One region of the Bacillus sp. JJ1566 genome, then DNA from elsewhere that is predicted to be linked to it. Evidence: predicted binding sites of a transcription regulator. Region 1 holds the regulator's gene; each other region holds the start of a gene.
The links. The regulator Rex, encoded in region 1, represses fermentation and respiration genes when NADH is low (regulators of the CRP and FNR family bind a similar motif). The targets are predictions, from matches to a motif close to TTGTGAAATATTTCACAA.
Positions count from the first base shown of each region.

Region 2: ric (iron-sulfur cluster repair di-iron protein) is a predicted target of Rex. The motif match lies at 4,958-4,975, and genes of this name have one in related genera.
Region 3: V7112_RS13800 (DUF2249 domain-containing protein) is a predicted target of Rex. The motif match lies at 5,028-5,045, and genes of this name have one in related genera.

Region 1 covers NZ_JBALOP010000073.1:39,247-47,229, reverse strand. The annotation lists gene tsaE (tRNA (adenosine(37)-N6)-threonylcarbamoyltransferase complex ATPase subunit type 1 TsaE) at 196-654, shown strand; gene tsaB (tRNA (adenosine(37)-N6)-threonylcarbamoyltransferase complex dimerization subunit type 1 TsaB) at 651-1,343, shown strand; gene rimI (ribosomal protein S18-alanine N-acetyltransferase) at 1,346-1,813, shown strand; gene tsaD (tRNA (adenosine(37)-N6)-threonylcarbamoyltransferase complex transferase subunit TsaD) at 1,806-2,822, shown strand; gene V7112_RS22800 (ABC transporter ATP-binding protein) at 3,088-5,022, opposite strand; gene moaC (cyclic pyranopterin monophosphate synthase MoaC) at 5,156-5,647, shown strand; gene V7112_RS22790 (redox-sensing transcriptional repressor Rex) at 5,650-6,291, shown strand; gene V7112_RS22785 (twin-arginine translocase TatA/TatE family subunit) at 6,327-6,518, shown strand; gene tatC (twin-arginine translocase subunit TatC) at 6,535-7,284, shown strand; gene V7112_RS22775 (YdiK family protein) at 7,325-7,534, opposite strand; gene V7112_RS22770 (CPBP family intramembrane glutamic endopeptidase) at 7,538-7,983, opposite strand, start outside.
Region 2 covers NZ_JBALOP010000032.1:11,983-19,965, reverse strand. The annotation lists gene modB (molybdate ABC transporter permease subunit) at 87-740, shown strand; gene V7112_RS13755 (cytochrome C oxidase subunit II) at 875-1,399, shown strand; gene V7112_RS13750 (cbb3-type cytochrome c oxidase subunit I) at 1,413-2,900, shown strand; gene V7112_RS13745 (SCO family protein) at 2,890-3,498, shown strand; gene V7112_RS13740 (hypothetical protein) at 3,514-4,155, shown strand; gene ric (iron-sulfur cluster repair di-iron protein) at 4,194-4,901, opposite strand; gene V7112_RS13730 (molybdopterin molybdotransferase MoeA) at 5,096-6,364, shown strand; gene mobB (molybdopterin-guanine dinucleotide biosynthesis protein B) at 6,349-6,861, shown strand; gene V7112_RS13720 (molybdenum cofactor biosynthesis protein MoaE) at 7,089-7,562, shown strand; gene moaD (molybdopterin converting factor subunit 1) at 7,559-7,792, shown strand; gene argC (N-acetyl-gamma-glutamyl-phosphate reductase) at 7,932-7,983, shown strand, end outside.
Region 3 covers NZ_JBALOP010000032.1:22,401-30,383, reverse strand. The annotation lists gene V7112_RS13845 (BsuPI-related putative proteinase inhibitor) at 1-123, shown strand, start outside; gene V7112_RS13840 (DUF3813 domain-containing protein) at 174-371, opposite strand; gene V7112_RS13835 (competence protein) at 373-522, opposite strand; gene V7112_RS13830 (Cof-type HAD-IIB family hydrolase) at 776-1,597, opposite strand; gene yjfP (esterase) at 1,739-2,506, shown strand; gene V7112_RS13820 (metal-sulfur cluster assembly factor) at 2,555-2,863, opposite strand; gene V7112_RS13815 (metal-sulfur cluster assembly factor) at 2,942-3,241, opposite strand; gene V7112_RS13810 (hypothetical protein) at 3,256-4,497, opposite strand; gene V7112_RS13805 (DUF2249 domain-containing protein) at 4,512-4,718, opposite strand; gene V7112_RS13800 (DUF2249 domain-containing protein) at 4,715-4,966, opposite strand; partial or broken gene V7112_RS13795 (Crp/Fnr family transcriptional regulator) at 5,096-5,785, opposite strand; gene V7112_RS13790 (hypothetical protein) at 6,012-6,149, opposite strand; gene V7112_RS13785 (DUF2249 domain-containing protein) at 6,351-6,581, shown strand; gene V7112_RS13780 (molybdenum cofactor guanylyltransferase) at 6,733-7,338, shown strand; gene V7112_RS13775 (DUF5316 domain-containing protein) at 7,482-7,775, shown strand.

The DNA of each region.
Region 1 (7,983 bases):
CGGGGGTGACACTCTGCTGAATAAAGTTAAAGCCTCCGGCGGATGCCACGATTTTTCAATGGAAACTTTTCGAGCATAAGATCAAAGACTAAGGACGCTACTTAATGTGTTAACGTCTTTGTGACCCACCTCGTGTGGGCATAAAAAATCGGGCGAAGATACGCCAAGGCGTATTTGATGAATAAGGTGGATTGTATGGAAAAATTTGAATTAATAACGAATACGCCTGAAGAAACGGGGAGTTTTTCGTACCGCTTGGCTGAAAAGCTTCGACCGGGCGATGTCATAACTCTTGAGGGAGATTTAGGGGCAGGAAAAACAACTTTTACTAAAGGGCTGGCGAAAGGACTTGGCATTACAAGAACGGTGAATAGTCCGACATTTACGATTATAAAGGAATATCAAGGGAGAATCCCTCTTTATCATATGGATGTGTATCGTTTGGGGCATAGTGATGAGGATCTTGGATTTGACGAATATTTTGAGGGCGATGGTGTGACAGTGGTGGAGTGGGCACATCTCATTGAGGATCGATTACCAGAGCGAAAGCTCACCATTAGAATTGAACATCAAGGGGATACGAAGCGTAAGATTACGGTGATACCAAAAGGGGAAAGGTATCAACATTTATGTGAGGAGTTATTTGGCGAATGAAGGTTTTAGCTATAGATACGTCCAATTATGTATTAGGGGTCGCAATTGTTGATGAAGAAACGGTGATTGGGGAGGTCATTACAAATCTTCCAAAAAACCATTCTGTCCGTGTGATGCCCACCATTGAACAGTTGATGAAGGAATGTGGTATAAACCCTAAGGAACTTGAAAAAATTGTAGTGGCAATGGGGCCAGGCTCATATACAGGGGTGAGAATTGGTGTTACAATTGCGAAAACATTAGCCTGGTCATTACAGGTTCCTTTGGTAGGAGTATCTAGTCTAGAAGTAGTGGCAGCCAATGGCAGGTACTTTAATGGCTTTATTTCACCATTATTTGATGCAAGAAGGGGCCAGGTATATACAGGTCTTTATCAATATGAAGGCAAGACACTGAATTGTATAGAAGAAGATAAAATTATTTTATTATCGGATTGGCTTGAGGAGCTTAAAAAGAAAGAAACACCAGTGCTTTTTATCGGAAATGATTTAGTTATCCACAAGGAACAGATAGAAACAGATTCAAATCAATTTGCATATGTTGCACCATACACAGATTGGAATCCGAGACCAAGTGAGTTAGCAGAGTTAGGTTCGAAAAAGGAGCCAGTGGATGTTCATACTTTTGTGCCAAATTATATTCGTTTGGCAGAGGCGGAAGCGAATTGGTTAGGGAAGAGGCAGGGGTAAGCATGAAAGATATCATCGATCAACAGATTTTGTTTCGCTTCATGACGTTAGATGACATTGATGGTGTCATGAAGGTTGAAGCATCAGCATTTACCGTCCCTTGGAAGAGAGAAGCATTTTATAATGAGTTAGTTCATAATCAGTTTGCAAAGTATATAGTGATGACTGATAACAATGATGTGATTGGCTATTGCGGAATGTGGCTTATTTTAGATGAATGTCACATTACCAATATCGCAGTGCTCCCAGAATATAGAGGAAAGAAGCTTGGGGAAGCTTTGTTGATGCAGGCGAAGCTTTTAGCGATGCAGCATCAGGCAGCAACGATGACGCTAGAGGTTAGAGTGTCGAATCATGTTGCGCAAAACCTCTATAAAAAACTAGGCTTCAAGCCTGGTGGAATCCGAAAAAATTACTATACAGATAATAATGAAGATGCGCTAGTTATGTGGGTGAATTTACATGAGTGATAACCAAATAATTATGGGAATTGAAACGAGCTGTGATGAAACAGCTGTTTCGATTGTACGAAATGGACGAGAAATTTTATCAAATGTTGTTGCATCACAAATTGAAAGTCATAAGCGATTTGGTGGGGTTGTTCCGGAAATTGCGTCAAGGCATCATGTTGAAGCCATAACACTTGTGATTGAAGAGGCATTGAAGCAAGCTGATGTTCATTTTGCGGATATTGATGGAATTGCGGTAACAGAGGGTCCTGGTCTTGTAGGAGCATTATTAATTGGGGTTAATGCAGCAAAAGCGGTGGCATTTGCCCACGATATTCCCCTTTTAGGAGTACATCATATTGCAGGTCATATTTATGCAAATCGATTAGTAGAGGAGCTGGAGTTTCCATTATTAGCGTTAGTTGTGTCAGGTGGCCATACTGAGCTTGTTTATATGGAAGAGCATGCATCCTTTAAGGTTATCGGGGAAACGAGGGATGATGCTGCTGGCGAAGCATACGACAAGGTGGCTAGAACTCTTAGCCTTCCGTACCCAGGTGGACCACATATTGATCGACTAGCCCATGAAGGAACAGCGACGCTTGATTTACCAAGAGCATGGCTAGAAGAGGATTCATACGATTTTAGTTTTAGTGGATTGAAATCAGCTGTCATTAATACTCTTCACAATGCAGAGCAGCGTGGGGAAACGATTGAACCAAAGAATCTGGCAGCAAGCTTTCAGGAAAGTGTTATTGATGTGTTAGTAACTAAGACAGTAAAAGCAGCGAAAGAATATCAAGTAAAGCAAGTTCTATTAGCTGGCGGAGTTGCGGCAAATAAAGGATTGCGAGCAGCTTTAGAACATGCATTTGCAGAGATGCCAGAAATAAAGCTCATTATTCCGCCCCTTTCGCTTTGTACAGACAATGCTGCAATGATTGCGGCAGTTGGAAGTGTCTTATATGAAAAAGGGAAACGGTCATCCTATGCATTAAACGCAAATCCTGGTTTAGATATCGAAAAGTAGTCAAAAAGTCCTCATTCTATAAGAGGGCTTTTTTGTTGATAAATAATCCACAAGTTCACAGGATTTGTGGAAAACCTATAAAAAGTACTGAAATAACTAATGTGCATTTGTGGACATTTTCTGTGGATAACACTGTTGATAAATGTGGATAGTGTGGATAAATCAGTGCATAACTCGAAAAAATGTGGAAAATGGTGCAAAAATATCCCCATCCAAATCGATTTTCAGATGGGGATAACTTATTTAAGTGGATAGGAGAAAAGGTTTATCCACTTATTTCATGGAGGGATTCCCATTCCTCCATTAGGGCTTCAAGCTTAGTTGAAATTTTTTCATTTTCTTCATTAATTCGTTGTACTTCTTCATGGTTTTGGTAGACTTCTGGGTCGCAAAGAAGCTGTTCATTTTCTTCGGTCTTTTCCTCAAGAGAGGATATCTCGAGTTCGATTTCCTCAATTCTGCGTTTTCGTTGACGCTCTTGTTTCTTTAATTCCTTTTCTTGTTCATAAGAGTTTTTTTCTTGAATTACTTCTCGTTTATCAGCTTTTTTCTCTTGTGCTTCAAGTCGAGCCAATTCTTCCATTTCGAATTTTTTTTCAAGATAATAGTCATAATCACCAAGGTATTCTGTCAGTCCATCTAGAGATAGCTCAAATACTTTCGTTGCGATTCGGTTAATAAAGTACCGGTCATGGGATACAAAAAGAATGGTCCCAGGATAATCAATTAGCGCGTTTTCAAGTACTTCCTTACTATCAAGGTCTAGATGGTTCGTAGGTTCGTCAAGAATGAGGAAGTTCGATTTCTCCATCATCAGCTTAGCAAGGGCAAGTCTCGCTTTTTCGCCACCACTTAAGGTTGAAACGATTTTTAACACATCATCCCCGGAAAAAAGGAAATTCCCAAGAACAGTGCGGATTTCTTTTTCAGGTTTAAGTGGATATTCATCCCATAATTCATTTAACACACGATTGTTTGAGTTTAGGTCAGCTTGTTGTTGGTCATAGTAACCAACCGTTACATGCGACCCAAAACGAATTGTTCCATTGACATGCTCTAGTTTATCGATAATTGCTTTTAATAGGGTCGATTTTCCGATCCCGTTTGGCCCCACTAACGCAATGCTGTCTTCGCGATAAATATTGAAATTGATATTAGTGATAATCGGTTTATCCTTTTCATAGGAAACTGAGATGTCTTTAGCACTTAAGACGTCATTTCCACTTTGTCTTTCGATTTCAAATCGGAAGGAAGCTGATTTTTCGTCACCAGCTGGTCTGCCCATCAGCTCCATTCGATCAAGCTGTTTTCGTCTACTTTGGGCGCGCTTTGTTGTGGAAGCTCTGACTAGATTTTTCGCGATGAAGTCTTTTAATCTTTCGACTTCTTCCTGCTGTTTTTCGTATTTTTTTAGATCAAGCTCATAGTTTTCAGCCTTTAATTTTAAATAGTTGCTGTAGTTTCCGACATATTTGGTGCTTGTGTGTCTCGAAATCTCATAGACCTGGTTGACGACTTTGTCTAGGAAGTACCGGTCATGAGAAACAATTAAGAGTGCACCTGGATAGCCTTGTAGATATTGTTCAAGCCAGGTAAGAGTGCTAATATCGAGGTGGTTGGTTGGCTCGTCCAGAATCAATAAATCAGGTTTTGTTAGTAATAGTTTACAAAGGGCTAAGCGCGTCTTTTGACCACCACTTAAGCTAGATATTTTGGTTTCATAGTCTTTGTCTGTAAAATGAAAGCCATGTAGAATCGATCGAATATCGGCTTCATATTGATAGCCACCCTTTTCTTTAAAATCGACCTGGAGCTGATCATATTCTTCGAGTAGCCTTTGATAATCAGTTGGGTTTTCAAAAACAGATGGGTCTCCCATTTTTACTTCAAGTTTTCTTAAGTCTTTTTCTAGTTTTTGTAAAGATGCGAAGACGGTAAGCATTTCTTGCCAAATGGTAAGATTTGATTCAAGTCCAGTGTCCTGTGCAAGGTAATCAATAGTGACGCTTTTTGGCTTAATAATTTCACCGCCATCATGGGACATGTGACCAGCAATTATTTTTAATAAGGTTGATTTTCCGGCACCATTTCGGCCAACAATAGCAATTCGGTCGCGAGTTTGTACTTCTAATTTTATATTGGATAAAATAAGATCAGCAGCAAAATACTTTTTGAGCTGATTTACTTGTAGTAAAATCATACTATTTCACCTCTTGTTTCTAACAACAGTGTATCTTATATTATCTTAATAGAGCAACTGCAATGATAATGTTCACAGATGTTCCAAAGACAGATGTGGTAAAATAGTGTATAGTTTATGGGAGGGTACATATATGACATCATTTACCCATTTTAATGAGCAAGGTCGGGCAAAAATGGTCGACATTACAGAGAAATCTGATACTGTTCGTACAGCAATTGCAAAATCGAGTATTACTGTAAATAAATTGATTTATGAGCAAATAATAAAGAATGAGATTAGCAAGGGGGATGTTCTAGCTGTTTCCCAGGTTGCCGGTATTATGGCAGCTAAAAAAACATCAGAGCTAATCCCGATGTGCCATCCATTGGCATTAAAAGGCGTCGATATCCGTTTTAGTTGGACGACCCAAGGTGAATATATTTTACATATCACTGTAACAGTTAAAACAAAGGGAAGCACCGGTGTTGAGATGGAAGCCCTTACGGCTGCATCGGTTTGTGCGTTAACTGTGTATGATATGTGTAAAGCGGTTGATAAAGGCATGGTGATTGGGCCAACCTATTTAACTGAAAAAACAGGTGGAAAGAACGGAGATTTTAAAAGGCCAGTAGCGGGGGAATAAACATGAATCTGGAACAATCAAAAATACCACAAGCAACTGCCAAAAGGCTGCCACTTTATTATCGGTTTTTGAAAAACTTGCATGCCTCGGGGAAGCAGAGGGTATCATCTGCAGAGCTGAGTGATGCGGTAAAGGTTGATTCAGCCACGATTAGGCGCGATTTTTCCTATTTTGGTGCATTGGGAAAAAAAGGGTATGGCTATAATGTCAATTATTTATTATCCTTTTTTAGTAAGACACTTGATCAGGATGAGTTAACAAAGGTTACGTTAATCGGTGTTGGTAACTTAGGTACTGCATTTTTACATTATAATTTTTCAAAAAATAATAATACAAAAATTGAGCTTGCGTTTGATGTGGATTATAATAAAGTAGGTAGTAGTATTGGCGGAGTAAAGGTGTGTCATTTAGATGATCTTGAAAAAGAATTGCCTGATGATGTCACGGTTGCTATTTTAACAGTGCCGGTTGGCGCAGCACAGTCAATTACTGACCGCCTGGTGAATAAAGGGATCAAAGGTATCCTTAATTTCACTCCAGCAAGAATCAATGTGCCCGAACATATACGGGTTCACCATATTGATCTAGCTGTTGAGCTACAAGCACTTGTTTACTTTTTAAAGCATTATTCGAATGAAGAATAGAAATAGATTTTATAATTGTTGGGAGGTGGCTCATGATGGGAAATCTTGGATTTGGTAGTATTCTATTGATTGTATTTGCAGCATTGTTAATCTTCGGACCTAAGAAGTTACCTCAATTAGGAAAAGCTGCAGGAAATACATTGCGTGAATTTAAAAACGCAACAAAAGGCTTAGCAGATGATGACGATGATGATGTTAAGAAGAATGAAACTCCTGATGTGAAGTAATGATAGGATGAGTCAGATGAACGAAAGAGAAATGTCCGTCTATGATCATATTGGTGAGCTGCGAAAACGACTGATTTATGTAGTCGTTTTCTTCTTCATTGTTGCACTGGGGAGTTTTTTTCTCGCTGAGCCGGTAATTGTTTACTTGCAAAATGCTGAGGAAGCCAAAGAGCTGACAATGAATGCTTTCCGTATGACAGATCCAATTAAAATTTATATGAATTTTGCCTTTATTATTGCGTTTGTTATCTCTTCTCCTTTTTTACTGTATCAGCTTTGGGCCTTTATTAGTCCAGGCTTGTATGAGAAGGAAAGAAAGGTAACGTTGAGTTATATTCCGATTTCGGTAGGATTATTTTTAGTAGGGGTTTCATTTTCCTATTTTATTTTATTCCCATTTGTTGTGAACTTTATGACGCGGTTAGCGGGTCGTCTTGAAATAAATCAGGTAATCGGGATTAATGAGTATTTTCAATTCCTGTTACAGCTAACCTTACCGTTTGGCTTTTTGTTTCAGCTACCGGTTGTTGTAATGTTCTTAACTAGGCTTGGAATTGTCACTCCGATGTTCTTATCGAAAATAAGGAAATATGCGTATTTTGTCCTTCTAGTAATTGGAGGTTTAATCACACCTCCTGAGCTAGTCTCTCATTTAATGGTCACCGTTCCGTTATTCGGTTTATATGAGATCAGTATTCTCGTATCAAGAAGTGCCTACAGGAAGGTGCTTAAAGCGGAAATGATGGCAGCTAATAGTATGGAATAATCGCTGAAGCTAGACATAAAAAATAACCTCTGTCCAGAGGTTATTTTTTTACGTTTGTCACTTTTTTGATTTTGAAGTGCAGGGAGAACATTCGGATTGCCACAGCAAAGTCGAATGTTGCTACAACTGCAAGAAGAATAGTTGAAAAGTTCCAAATCGTCTCCGTTGCACTATTAATTGCAATATAAGTAAATAATATTCCCATTAATGCGTAAATGATGCCCATGGCAAAAGGTGAAGTTCTTCGCATAAATTAAAAGCCCCCAATAAATGTCTGTTGCAGCTTCTCGGCCTGCTTCATGATCCTTTCAATATCATCTGCAAAAATCGTCTGCATTACTACAACAAAAGAATTCATCGCTACGTGCGCAAAAATCGGTACGATAATTCGCTTTGTCTGTACATAGAGGAATGCAAAGGTAAAGCCCATTGCGGTATAAATGAGAATGTGGGTGAAATCCATATGTACAACAGCAAAAATTAACGAACTAATTAAGCCGGAGATGAAAAAGTTAAATTTTTTATATAAAGATCCAAATATAATTTGGCGGAAAATGATCTCTTCAAGAATTGGACCAATAATCGAAACTACGATTACAAGCAATGGTAAAGATTTTACCAAAGCCATGATTTCTTGGGTGTTTTCGGAACCAGGTTCAATTCCAAACAGATGAATCTCAATGTTTGCCGCAATTATCT
Region 2 (7,983 bases), on a different contig from region 1:
ACACTTCTTGTAAAAATACTTCGTGAGACTTTGTAAAATAAGGATTTTCCAATTATGAACAATTTATAACAATTGAGGTCTAAATTATGGAACAGCTATTTTGGTCACCTATTAAACTATCAATAACCATTGCTATTACTGCGGGCTGTATTGTTTTGTTGCTTGGTTTAGTCACGGGTAAATGGATGGCACATAGGCAATTTAAAGGAAAACTTATTCTTGAGACATTATTAATGCTTCCACTTGTCCTCCCCCCATCGGTGGTAGGCTTTTTATTAATTGTGATATTTGGAAGAAATAGTTTTGTTGGCACATTTATTGAGAAATTAACTGGCCAACCCATTATGTTCACTTGGTGGGCTGCGGTGATTGCTTCAACCGTTGTGGCATTTCCACTTATGTATCAATCTGTAAAAACAGGCTTTCAATCCGTGAATCCAGATATTGAGGATGCTGCTAGGACAGATGGGGCGGATGAATTTCGGATCTTTCTTTTCGTTTCCATTCCATTATCAATCAAAGCAATCGTGACGGGGTTTATCTTAAGTTTTACCCGAGCGCTTGGTGAATTTGGTGCAACCCTTATGTTTGCCGGAAATATACCTGGCAAAACACAAACATTGCCAACCGCAATTTATGTCGCTATCGACAGTGGGCATATGGAACTAGCCTGGCTGTGGGTGCTTACAACTATCTTCATTTCCTTCCTAATGCTCGCGTCAACCTACTTAATTAAATAAAAAACAAAAAAGACGCATTCTTGACAAGTATGTGTCTTTTTCCGTTTTGCACCAAAAATGTGACAAACTTAACAGATTTATGTTTAGGCGATATGTGACAATCGTGCTGAATAGAGAATTAGGAGGGGGTCCTTTTGTACCAAACCGCAGCTTGGTATCTTTCCATTATTTTAATGACCTTAATTACAGTTATTTTTATTACCGTCGTATTAAAAACGAATAAACGAACAGATTATGAACCAATCCAGAAAAAATGGTACCGCTTTAGAACCATTTACTTCATTGTTCTGCTCGTTGTATTTGGAACAGCAACGTATTTTACACTTCAAGATCTTCCATTTGAAAGACCAGTATATGGACAAGAAGAAAATCCAATCATTGTTGATGTAGAAGCTGTTCAATTTGGCTGGAATATGAGCCAAACTGAATTCAAAGTTGGGGAACCAATCGAATTCGATATCACAAGTTCAGATGTTAACCATGGCTTTGGTATTTATGACAAAGATATGAATTTATTAGCACAAACTCAGGCAATGCCAGATTATACAAACACTGTTTACTATACATTCTCAGAGCCTGGCACATATCAAATTTTATGTATGGAATACTGTGGACTTGCTCACCATCTCATGATTGGTGAAATTATCGTAACAAATTAAGGAGGGGTTAAAAATGTCTACTAATATTTCAGTTGGAGGGACAAAAACCTTCCGAAACAAAACAATTACTATGTATCTATTAACAGGTAGTCTCATCATTTTATCAATGATGGTATTTGGGGTCTTGATGCTTGTGGCTCAAGGAAAAATGATTGAGGTAGACCCTGGATTCTTTTATGAGATTATGACTGTCCATGGTACTGGCATGATTGGTGCCGCTGCGTTAGCTGCAGCTGCCGTCATGTGGTATTTCTTAAGCAAATATGTTCAATTAAGCAAAACGATTCTGATCACCAATTTCATCACCTTCATCATTGGGGTTGTAATGGTGTTGGTGGGTATCTTTGTATTTGACTTTGCGGGAGCTTGGACTTTTCTTTATCCGCTGCCAACTATCTCAGCTGGTGGATGGGCTGTAGCAGGAGCAGCGCTTTATTTAAGCGGTATGCTTATACTCGGAGTCGGATTTTTATTGCTAAATTTAGATGTTGCTAGAGCGATTATTAAACAATATGGAAGCTTAGGCGGAGGGTTAGGCTGGTCAATTGTATTTGGAAAGGAAAAAGGCTATGGTCCTCCAGCAGCTGTCGTCGCTAGTACAATGGTTTCGATTGTGAATACTACCGCATTAATTGCGGGAGCAACTGTATTAATGATGAACCTGATAAATCTGTTTATTCCAACCATTGCTATAGATCCAATGCTAGCAAAAAATCTAACATATGCGTTTGGTCATATCTTTGCAAACTCTATTATTTACATGGGTGTTATTGCGGTTTATGAGATTTTAGCAGCCTATACAAATCGTCCATGGAAAGCAAATCGCCCATTTTTAATTGCATGGAACTTTTCAACATTATTTACGATTACGATCTATACTCACCACTTATTAATGGACTTTGCATTACCAAAGTGGATGATCATTGTAGGTCAAGTCCTTTCATATGCAAATGGACTACCTGTACTAGTTATCACGGCTTATGGAGCACTTATGATTGTATATCGTTCAGGTATTAAGTGGGACATTGCTTCGTCCTTTATGTTTCTATCTATGTTTGGGTGGGTCATTGGGGTCGTACCAGCGATTATTGATGCAACAATCGTCGTTAACCATGTGATGCATAATACCAAATGGGTTCCAGGACATTTCCATATGTACATGGGATTAGGTGCGACTGCGATGTTATTTGGATTTATGTATTACCTGATTAAAGTGAATGGAAAAGAGAAAGAATCAGCACTTGATCCGATTAGTTTTTGGGTGTACATTATGTTCTTCATCGGATTATGTGGATCGTTTCTATTCTCTGGTAAAGTTGGTGCTCCAAGAAGATGGGCAGAGCACTTCCCAGAGTGGATACCATACGACCGCATGGGAGTAATCTTTGGTATCTTTATCGTCCTTGCTGTGATGACATTTGTATATCGTTTTTGGAGCTTTTCAAGATCAATTGATTATAAGTTTCAGGAAAAAATAGGACCTAATCAACATGTGGCGTAAAATTATTGGAATTCTATTTGCACTTGTAGCGGGACTTTCATTGCTATGGATAGGTACAGATGGACTTCGGGCTTTTACGGCAGAGAAGGCGAGAATTCTAGATTTAGAAAGGGAGCAGCCAAAGCTCCCTTCAGCTACATTAATCGATTCTAATTCGAATAATTTTCATTTACAAGAACTAGAGGGAAAATATACACTTTTCACCTTCATGTATACATCCTGTGGCGATGTATGTCCAGTTTTGGAAAGAAATTTTGCTGAAATCTATGAGAATATCCCTGAGGACGTGCTTGGAAAAAAAGTCGTCCTTGTTAGTATAAGTTTTGATCCGGACCACGATACTCCTACAGTTTTAAAGTCATATTCAGATCACTTTGGAGCAGACGGGGATCGGTGGAAAATGGCAACCATTCAAGATGAGCAGGAATTACAGGATGTGTTAGATACTCTTGAAGTAATTGTTATACCAAATGAATATGGGGGATATGAGCATAATTCTGCATTTTATGTGGTCAACCCTGAAGGAAAATTAACAAATATATTTGATTACCAACAACCACAAACTGTTGTGGAATATCTAGATTCTTTTCTATTTTAGATTAGAGGTGAAAATATGTACCGTTACCGTTATTTATTGATTGGACTACTTTTACTTCTAGTTGTTTCAGTCCCGTATGTTAGGTTAATGTTAGAAGCAAGTATGGTTGCTACCATGCTTGTTCAAATTCCTATATTAGTGTGCAGTGGTTATTTTCTGGCTAAAGGGTTTCCAAAGAAATGGCGAACCTTTTTCCTGTATTTCAATGAAAATGGGATCGCGGGGATATTAATCACATTATTTATTTTAACGTACTGGAGTTTACCACGAGCGATCGATGCTGCATTAAATGAACCCTTCATGGAAATTGTAAAGTATACAAGTTTACCATTCCTTGCGGGAGTATTACTATATTATAGCTGGGAACTGCTTGGGCCAATTAGTAAAGCTTTTATTTGGGCAAATGTAATTTCGATGCTCTTTGTCATGAGTTGGCTTTATTTGGCATCACCAGCACGACTTTGTAATAACTACCTTGTTTCAGAACAGCAAGAGCTAGGAAAAGCCATGTTCATGATTGGATTGGTTATTTGTATTATATTCTTGGGACAGGTTTTTATTGGGAAGCCGAAACTTTCCGCAATAAAGAAAAAAGAAAACAAACGATATATAAAAATGAATATAAATTCAGGGGATCTTGATGAAAGATTGACATAAAAAAACGAGCTGACATAACATTAGCTCGTTTTTCCTATTTAGTTCCCGGCTGCTGCTCTTGGGAATAGTATGTTATTTTCTAAATGAATGTGCTGGAATAGGTCTGCTTCAAGTGCTTCAAGTCGTTGGTAGACTAAGCGGTATGTTCCACATGCTCCAATCGGTGGTTGGAAGTCATTTGTGATGTCACGTATTTCTTTAATAATACTTCCAGCCTCGTCATGATCGTCTTCTAATTCTGCGACATGTTTTTTCACTAATTCATGATTTTCGGGAGTTGCTTCATTTTCAAATTTCACAATGAGAGGGAATGACTCTGCTTCCTCTTTGATTGTATGCTGTTCAAGCTCAACCTTTAATTGATTAAATAGTGAATGCACTCTTGCAAGATGTGGATGATTTCCTCCATGTACTCTTAGAACCTTAGTTACATAAGGACTAAGCTGAGGAAGCTCCTCATTTAAATAACGGTGATGTTTATTCACGATATGGTCAATTAATTCAGAATAGCTTGCGGCTTTCCAATCCACTGTTTTTTCATTTAATGCTTTCATATCTTGATAAAGTGTATTTAATTTTGATAAAACCTCTTCCTTGGAAAGTTTTCTTTCCTCGATTGCATCTATAAGTGGACGGTTACCACCGCAACAAAAATCAATACGAAGTTTTTTAAAAAGGTCTCCTGCCTTTGGAAACTCGGTTACAATCTCCCCGATAATATGTTGTTCTGTAAAAGTTTGTTCCATGATTCTACCTCCTATTGGTAAGCTACTTATAGCATAGCTATTAAAATGAAAGGATGTGGTGATACGTATCACACAAATGTAGAAAATCGTCATAAAGTCAAATGTGAGTGATGTAAATCATAGCAAGAAAGTAGTGGTTTTTGATTAAATAGACTACAATAGGAAAAAAGTAGATAAAAAGTGAGTGAAACAATATGGTTGAAAGACGGACACCTATACCAGTTCCGGAAGCGGTAACTCGAGTAATGGAATTCGCAGTTTCAGGGACACAGGAAATAGTACCAATTGAAGATAGTTATGGACGATTTTTAGCAAGTGATGTAATCGCTGATCATGATGTCCCACATTTTGATCGGTCCCCGTATGATGGTTTTGCTGTTCGTGCAATCGATACAACAAATGCGGGACAAGACCATCCAGTTGAATTCGAAGTCATTGAAGAAATTGGAGCTGGGTCTGTAGCATCGAAAAAGGTGGCAGCTTTTCAAGCAGTTCGAATCATGACAGGTGCGCAGATGCCAGCAGAATGTGATGCAGTTGTGATGCTAGAATTGACAGCAGAATATGAACGTGATGGTAAGAAGTACATGTCGTTAAAGCGACCGTTTAAGTCTGGCGATAATGTATCGTTTCAAGGTGAGGATACAAAAAAAGGCTCAGTCTTAGTAGAAAAAGGCACCTTTATTAATCCAGGTGTAAAAGCACTATTAGCCACATTTGGCTATCATCAGGTTGAAGTGGCAAAGAAGCCTATCATTGGGATTTATGCAACAGGGACAGAATTGCTTGATGTCCATGAAAACCTCGTACCTGGAAAAATTCGAAATAGCAATGCATATATGATAAGTGCACAAATCGAAAGAGCTGGTGCAGAGCCAAAGTATTACGGAAAACTCACAGATGATTTTGATGTTTGCTTCAACGCTATCAAAAATGCAATCAATGAGGTTGATATCTTAATTACGACTGGCGGGGTATCTGTAGGGGATTATGATTACCTACCTGCCATTTATGAAAAGTTAGGAGCAGAAGTCTTATTTAATAAAATAGCGATGAGACCGGGAAGTGTCACAACAGTTGCGCAGTTTAATGGGAAATTATTGTTTGGGTTATCTGGTAATCCATCAGCATGTTATGTTGGCTTTGAATTATTAGTTAGACCGGTAGTACGGACAAGATTATTTTCTGATTCTCCACATCTATTAAAAATGAAAGCTGAACTCAATGCTGACTTTCCAAAACCAAATCCTTTTACAAGATTTGTAAGAAGTAAAATCAGCTTTTCTGACGGAAAGCTTGTAGTTTCACCAAGTGGTCTTGATAAATCAAATGTCGTATCCTCACTAGCAGGAGCAAATGCGTTCATGGTTTTACCTGGTGGAACACGTGGATTTGGGAAAGGTGATGTAGTAGATGTGTTGTATCTCGAAGACCAGGAAGGAAGTATATGGCCTTGGAAATAAGGTTTCCGCTTCTGCAAATCGTAGGGTATCAAAATAGTGGGAAAACGACTCTAGTTGAAAAAATCGTAAAAAAAGGGACAGATTTCGGCTTTCAAATCGCTACCATAAAACATCATGGACATCAAAGCAGCTTAGATCGTCTTCATCAGGAAAAAGATTCTTCCCGCCACATCAAAGCAGGGGCGTCTGCAACGATTGTAGAAGGTGGTGGGAGTCTACAGCTAGAAGCGAAGACATCTAAATGGACGCTGGAGAAGCTAATTCAGCTTTACGCTTTTTTTGAAAATGATATGATATTAATTGAAGGATATAAAATGGCGGATTATCCCAAAATCGTTTTAATCAAGAAAGAAGAGGATATCGAGCTGCTATCTTCATTAACAAACATTGTTTGCGTTATAACTTGGATTCCGATTCAAACGAAGTTTCCCCTTTATCATATTAATGAAGAAGAAAAATATTTACGTTGGATATTTAACTTTATTAAGAGCGCGTGAGCCTAGTAAAAACGATAAAATAAAGGTACAAGGATCAATCCTTGGTTTAATAAAGTTAAATGCCTCCGGCGGATGCCTCAGATTTTTCAAAGGAAGTTTTCGAGCATAGGATCAAAGACTAAGAACGCCACTTCCTGTGGCAACGTCTTTGTTACCCACATCGTGTGGGCCTAAAAAATCTGGGCGCAAATACGCCAAGGGCGTATTTGATTTAAGGAGGTACATAAATGAAAAACAATGATCTATTTAAGATTACGAGAGAGCCGATTCATGTTGAAGAGGTGACGAATAAAGTTATTAGACGTGAAGCGGGCGCCGTTACTACCTTTATCGGAACGGTTCGAGAATTTACGAGAGGAAAGAAAACCCTCTATTTAGAATATGATGCATATATTCCAATGGCAGAAAAAAAGCTTGCTCAAATTGGTGAAGAAATTTCGATGAAATGGCCTGATGTGAAAACGGCTATTACCCATCGAATCGGTCGCTTGGATATCTCCGAAGCGGCTGTTGTCATCGCCGTCTCCACACCACATCGTAAAGATGCTTACGCTGCAAATGAATATGCAATCGAACGTATAAAACAAATCGTCCCTATCTGGAAAAAAGAGCATTGGGAAGATGGGGAAATGTGGATTGGAGATCAGTTAGAAACGAAACAATATCCAACTGGTCGACCAGAAGAGGAGGATTTGAAATGATTACGATTTTATTTTTTGCCCATCTACAGGATATGGCGGGGACGGATAGAATCGCGTTACATACAGATAAGATAACCGTATCATCCTTAAAACAGAGGCTTGCAACTGATCATGGTATGAAAAATCTTGATCAAATCATGTTTGCCATTAATGAAGAGTATGCAGAAGATGACGATATTATTAATGCAGGAGATACAGTTGCTTTAATACCACCAGTAAGTGGAGGTTGATTATTAATCAGCCACCACCCTGGTGGTTATTTTTTTGCACAAAAAATCAGATTTTTTATAAAAATACAATTGATTTTATTTTTATACAGACTTATAATGATACTTATTCTACATTTATTTAAAAAAAGAGGTGGATATATTGAAAGCGGCAATTATAGGGGTTACTGGCTATGGCGGAATTGAACTATTGA
Region 3 (7,983 bases), on a different contig from region 1:
ACTTCGATTCCAAAGGATAAACTCCCTACAAATGGAGCGTTAATTCTTCACTTATATGAAAGAAGTGCAAAGGATGGTTCAATCATCAACCTATATCACGCAAAACTTCAACAGTTCCAATAATGGGGAAGGGTCAGACAGTAACGTCTGACCCCATTTTTTTGAATTAGCCCTTATTGGAGTTGGTCTAATTCAGTTTGTAATTCGCGGAGTTGTTCTTTTTCGGCTGTTGTAGAGTTAGCATAAGCAGAAGAAAGTGCATTTTTTGCTACCGAAATCGCATCCTGTAAGGATGTATCACTTTGACCCGCGCTTGCTAATTTCGCAACCTCAACCGTTTCACGAGCCTTCTGGAATAAAGGGTTTCCCATTTTATATTCCTCCAAGTGATGGATTTTCGACATTCTGCTTTTTCTGTGCTTCTGCTTCAGCTAGAGTTGAACGGTAAGGAAAGCGCTGAGCATGTTGTTGAACTGCATCTGCACCTTGTTGAACAAATCGTTTTGATTTATTACTACCCATCCGTAAATTCCCCCTTTAACAGCTTTAAAAGAAGTGCATTCTATAGCACCAGTCTTATTGTTTGAAGTTTGGGAGAGGAATATAAAAGGTAATTATTTCTGACTATTTTATGATAGGGAACAATTAATCGAAGTTAGGGCACAAAAACAAAGAACTAAGTAACAATTAACAAAAGTTAGGTCACAATTACTCAAAAAATGTGAATAATTCAAGTACAACCCTCAAAAAAAGAACCGGATTGCAGTCCGGTTCATCATTCATTATTATTTAATTTTAGTACATCCTCTAAATAAAGGGCGATACCGTCCTCTTCATTTGTCATGGTCACATGGTTTGCAATATTTTTTAACTCATCAATCCCATTGCCCATCGCAATCCCATGTCCAGCATATTCAATCATTTCTAAATCATTATCTTCATCACCAAAGGCAATAATTCTGTCTTTTGGGATTTGAAAATAATCGGCAACCTTTTGTATGCCAACCGCTTTATTTAATCCTGATTTAACAATTTCAATGACATGCCAAGGTGCAGCCCATTTTCGGTGATCGACTACTTCAGCATGCATTTCAGAAAGATATTTTCGAATTGAATCAGCAATTTCTTCATCGGGATGAATCAGAAGTGAAGTTGGGTTATGTTTTAAAATTTTTCGTAAATCACCTGTTTCAATATTCGGTTTCCCCATGCCGAAAATATCTAACATCGTTTCATCGTGATAATGAAAATACACGTCATCAATCACTTCTGCTAAAATATTTTTTACACGGAAGTTGTCGGCAACCTCAACAATTTCTTTTGCTGTTTTTAAATCAAGTGTGTCGTGATAGACACCCCAACTTTGATCAAGAGGGTGATGGACAAAAGCTCCATTGAAATTAACAATTGGCGTTGTAAGACCGAGCTCTTGATAGTACATTGAGCTAGAACGGTAAGGTCTTCCTGTTGCAATCATGACCTTATGGCCGGCCCTTTTTGCCTTTTCGATTGTCTTTTTTGTTCTTTTTGATATGGTTTTATCGTCTTTAAGTAAAGTACCATCTAAATCAAGTGCAATTAAATGTTGTTTAGTCATATCAATCTCCTCTGCTCTCTTTCTTTTACTTAAACAGATAATAAAAAAATCGTCAATTGAAAAGCCAAACTTTTTAAGTAATCTACCAATTAATGTTACACTAGAGATTATCTAAAGTTTTTCAAAGGAGCACAAAAAAGAATGGTTATTGTTGAAAAAAAGAAATTTGTAGACATCCCGGCATTACATATTGTAAAAGATCAGTTAAAAGATGAAAAAGCTCCCTTAATCTTATTCGTTCACGGATTTGGTAGTGCGAAAGAGCATAATTTACACTACGCATATCTTTATGCAGAGGAAGGATTTCGGGTTGTTTTACCTGAAGCGGACTTTCATGGTGAAAGAGACAAGAGTCTTGAAGAGCTTGAAATGAATTTTAAATTTTGGGATATTGTTATCAATGAAATAAAAGAACTTCAAAGTATCAAGGATGAACTAGTCGGAAATGGATTAGTAGATGAGTCAAGAATTGGTGTAGCGGGAACTTCAATGGGAGGAATTGTGACGCTTGGGGCATTAACTCAATACCCGTGGATAAAAACTGCTGTGAGCCTAATGGGTAGTCCATATTATGAGGAATTCTGCCGTGGACAAATTGAGGAATTGCAGCAACATGACATTGAACTTCCTTTTTCAGAAGCTGAATTGGAAGAGAAATATGCAGAATTAAGGAAATATGATTTAAGCATACAACCGGAAAAATTAAACGGTAGACCATTGTTTTTCTGGCATGGTGAAAAAGATAAGATGGTACCATTTAAATACACATATGAATTTTATCAAGAAGTGAAACCACTCTATAATGGGAAAAAGGAGAATCTATCCTTTATTGCAGACACTCGTGCGGATCATAAAGTAACAAGAGAAGGTCTGCTTGCATCAGTCGAATGGTTTAAAAAGTATCTATAAAAAGAAGAACGTGTCGGAGTTTAATCGACACGTTCTTTCATATTCGCCTTATCTTATACCTAATGCTATTTTTGCGTAACGGCTCATCATATCTTTGTTCCAAGGTGGATTCCAAACGATGTTAACATCTACGTCCTTAACTTCAGGTAATTCTGTTAGAACGCGTTTCACATCCATTGCAATTGTTCCAGCAAGTGGGCAGCCCATAGATGTTAATGTCATTGAAACTTGAGCAACACCTGCATCATTCATATCCACATCATAAACAAGTCCTAAGTTGACAATATCAATCCCTAGCTCAGGGTCAACAACCTGTTCAAGTGCACCCATCATATTTTCTTTTAAAGCTTCATCCATTTGATAACTCTCCTTTCGAGAAATAGCTTATTTTAAATTATAACGAAACCAACCAAGAAAGTGAAATAAGGAGACTTACTAACCACGCAGTTGTTTCATTGCAGCTTCTGACATTCGGTCAGGCGACCAAGCAGGATGCCAAACCATTAAGACCTCGACATCATTAACCTCTTCAAGATAAGCAACCGCGTGCTTCACACCGCTTGTAATACTATCATGAAGTGGGCAACCAGGTGTTGTTAACGTCATTTCAATATACACATTATTATTCTCTTTTATATCAATTTCATATATGAGTCCTAAATCGACAACATTAATATTTAATTCAGGGTCAATCACTTGTTTTAATTGATCAAGGATTTTCTCTTTTAACTCCATCATTTTTCTCCCCTTTACTTAAATAATACCTTCATAATGCTATAGCTAAAAAACACAGTTGAAGCGACAACTAAGCTTTGGCCAATTGAAAAGATGAGCAATTGTCCAGTCGCTATAGATAAAACAACGATTAAGCAACCCGCAACAAAGCCTGCAAAAATAGGAATTGCTATTTTTGCATCAATCATTTGCTTTAATGTCGGGACATCACTTTTTCCAATAAGCTTGCTGTATCTATGTGTCCACCAAAGAAAAGGAATAATTTTATATAAATAGCCAAGAATGCTGCCAGCGATCCACAATAAAATATAAAGAAAAATGAGGACACCATAAATTTCGTAATGCCTTGGCAGGAATGAAAGAACCATTCCAAAAAAGTGAATCACTAACCCAAAACCAATCGCAATTAATGAGAATATAAATGGTTTATCAAGCTTTTTCTTTAATCTCACCTTGATGATCGTTGAAATATGATATGAAAAAAGAGCGAAACCGGCGAACAGTAAGCTCATAGCTGCCTGTAAGAATAGGATTTGCTCGGTTATGAAGCTGCAAATGGTTACAATAAGGCCAACTCCATACACAATATAGACCCATCTTGCTAGCTTCATTGAAAAGCCATGTGCTAACGAAAACATTGGGACCATTTTATAGGAAAAACCGAAAATTAAGAATGTAAACCATCCTGCAACTCCAAGTAAAATATGACTTTTCAAAACAGCAAGGTGATTTAAATTCGCTATCCCAGCTCCTAGATTGACGATCAACAGAATTCCAAGCGTGATTGTAAGTAGTAAGCAAATGAGAGCACTTCCAACAAATAGGGTTAGAATATTCTTCTTCGCTTGCTTTTTCATCGTCATAAACATTTGAACGAGAAACAGCAAAATCCCAATAACAGCAAGAGAACCTGAGAAAATTGACAAAGTAGGTGAGAAGGAAAGCGTGATTCCAAAACCACCAAAACCTATTGCTGTTACCCAAAATTGCAAAAATCCAAATTTTTCACTCCAAATCGGAGTTAAAAAGGCTACCGGCACAAGCTGGTACATGGCTCCCATCGCAACCATTAAGGCCCATCCAAGTATCAGTAAATGGGCAGACGATAGGAGGGGAAAGGTCCGAAAATTTCCATCAATCACCATGTGTCCATTGAATAACAGGATTACTTGGGATGCGACTAAGGCAATAACACTAAAAATAATAAAGGAGAGTGGTAGCCTTATATCTGTTTCATTTGATAATTGAGGCATCATTAGCAAGCAGCTCCTTATTTCGTAATCTCGATTTGAAAGCCGCCATCAGGATGTGGTTCGGTTATATGTTTGTAGCCTAGTTCATCTAGCTGTTCATACAAGAACATTGGTCGCCGATCATTGATTATAGTTAATGTGTCGCCTTTGTTTAATTTTTCGAGAGCTTTCAATGTCCTCATCATTGGGGTAGGAGGCTCAAGACCTCGATTATCTATTTTCATTTATTGGTCACTCCTTTAGTAAAGGTAACCTTCCAATGTTTTTTATCAATTTGCTCCGCTTCATTTGAAAAACCTTTTGCTTTCAAAATTGGAAATAAAGGAGTTGGTTTAAACGGTGCGTGTAAAATAAAGGTATCTCCATCCTGTAAAGGCTTAACCGCCTCCATAATCTTTTGAAAAGGCTCAATTTTATTTTTAAGATCTTCCCTGACATCTACTTCCACAACTTTTGCTTCTAATTGACTCATTTTTGATTTCCCCCTTATATAACGGTTATAACCTAATGATAATCATTTTCAATGAGAAACGATGTGATGTGAATCACAAATCCTAAAAAATAAGTAAGATCAAAGACTAGAACGCCACTTCCTGTGGGCCTAGAAAATCTCATCATGGAGCTTCATATGATCCAGTAGGTAATAACCATCAGGAGTAAGATCTACAATTTGTTTCTTTTTTAATACGGAAATCGTGCGGCTTACCGACTCACGTGTTGTACCAATCATGTTGGCAAGCTCACGATTTGTGAATTGAGTTGTTAGCTTAAAGCGATTGCCAAGTTTTTCTCCATTGCTTCTACATAAACGAAGTAAAAGCATAATAATTTGTTCTTGCGTATTTAAAAGAATTTGTTCCTCCAGTCGCTTTTGAAGGTCGATGATTTTTTCACCTAAAACCTTAAAAATTTTGATGCAAAGCTCAGGGTTTTTCAGTAAAATCTCTTCAAATCGATCAATGGGAGTGAAAATAATATTCGAATCCTCGATTACTTAGGCATGTGCAGGATAGCCCCCTTTTCTAAAAAATCCAGCATGCGGAAACATTTCACCAGCCTCGAGTACAGAAACAATCTGTTCCTTCCCGTGCATATCAGATTTATATATTTTTACTTTTCCAGATTGAATGAAAAAAACACGATCAAGTGGATCGTCTTGCATAAAGATATACATTTTTTGTTTATATAATCGTGACTGTGAAATTTCAACAATGGGATCGAGTTCTTCTTGGGTTAATTCCCGAAACAAGGGAACTCCTTTCAATTGTTCACGAATGGTTGGTAACCCCATCTTTCTCACTCCTTATTTAAATTAACAATATCTGTTGTTTTTCCATCTTAAGTGTAGCAATCCACTTTTTTTTAACTGTGATTTACATCATAGACAGTGAGAAACAAAATTAATGTTCAAAAAATAGACACAAAAAAAGCTAGGAGATTTTCTCCTAGTATCAAATGCGCCTTGGCGTATTTGCGCCCGATTCGAGTTTGCTCGAAAAGCCAGGGGTTGAATAAAGTTAGTCAGCTTGCTTTTCTTCAGCACAATCAAAGCAAAGTATGCCTTTTTTATCATCTAAAACAACACCATTAATAAAACCATCTAAACAATAAATTTCTTTTTCACATTCCTTACATGTACCTACTAATTCTTTCATCTTTTCACCCCGTTTTTTCTTTTAACTCCACAATCATGAGGAATGACAAGATGCTTACGTGGGCTCATAAATTTTATTCTAATTATCGCATGTTTTTCTAGATATATGATAAAAAACATACGTACACAGTGATAAGTTTCACTACAATTATTTAAAAGACTCGATACAATGGAGCCATAAAATAAAAGGAGGAATGTTAATATGGTATTTGCAGCAAAGGTAAATGCACCAGATTACGCACCGAGGGATAAACACCCAACAATTTTTAGAACGTTTGATAGTTTACAACCAGGTGAAATCATGGAGCTAACAAATGACCATGATCCACGACCTCTTCAATACCAATTCATGATGGAACGCGGTGAAGAATTCACTTGGGAATACCTTGAACAAGGTCCAGACCTTTGGCGCGTTGCAATTGGAAAAAAATAAATCATACACAGATTCGGATTTCTTAAGGTGTGGGCAAAGTCAAATTACGGCTTTGCCTGCACCTTTTTTATGGATGCATAAGTTTCGTTTGGAAGACAGTTCCAATCGTGCTACTATGAAGAAAAAGCAAAAGGAAGTTGGAAGTTTCATAATGAATAAATCAAAAATCGTAGGTATACTTTTGGCTGGCGGAGAATCAAAAAGATTTGGAAGCCCAAAAGCGTTTGCCAAACTTCATGATAAATTCTTTTATCAATATGCAATCGACGCATTGGAAGGAAATGTAGACAAGCTTCTACTCGTAAGCCATCCCGCATTAAAAGAGAAATTTCGTAACCAAACATCATTGGAAATTATTCAGGATTTACCTGAATTTAAAGGGAATGGACCACTTGCAGGCATGCTTACTGTGATGAAAAAAGAAGTGTCAGATTGGTATATAGTCCTACCTTGTGACACGCCTTTCGTAACAAATGAGCTTGTTACGCAGCTGATTACATTTACAAATGACCAAAGGATTGACGCTGTCGTTCCAGTTATCAATGATAGACAACAGCCCTTAATCGCTGTTTACCATTCAAGAGTTGCTAAGAAAATAGAACAGTTGCTTAAGGAGCAACACTTTAAAATGAGCCAATTGTTAGACTCTTGTCACGTCAAATTCGTAACAAATCAAGACCTTCAGCTACAAGGCTTGGAATTTGAAAACATTAATAACAAATCCGAATATGAAAAAATACAACAAAAGCCAATTTGAGGCCACATGATGTGGCGTTCTTAGTCTTTGTTCCTTATATCAATCATTGGCTTTTGTTGAAAAATCCACTCTATACACTCATAATTTTCTGAAAAGTACGATAAAATAAGAATACTAGAAATAATGAAAAGGAGGGATCGTGTTTGAGAGTAGGCCTGATTTTAGGTTTATTAACCTCTGGAATTCTATTAATCATTGGTTTGTCTACTCGACAATTTGAAACATATTCAGTTATTTCTGGGACAATTGGGATTATTTGTTTCTTGCTTGCAGGGATTGTATCTGATTCCTTTATAAGTGGAGATCGGGCAAGAGCGAATTACTACACGGAAACGAACCAAGACCGCAAAAAAAGAATCCGATATTCCTATTTATTTTTCCTCCTGGGGGCTCCCAACCTACTGGTAGCTGTAGTGTTAACCCTCAATTACATTTAAACTACTTCAAAAAATATTTCTTCCATTCACTTTTCATATAGTTTTAATGTCTAGCGCAAGCAGCCTAGCCTCTTTCTGGTCTAGCCAATCCGTCAAGAATGATAAAAGACATCCTTCTCGCAGGCTTTTATTTTGCTTTGTCGGACTTGCACAGGACAAGGAAAGCTTCGAAAGCATAAACATCGCACGAAGAAAATGCATTGCCTTT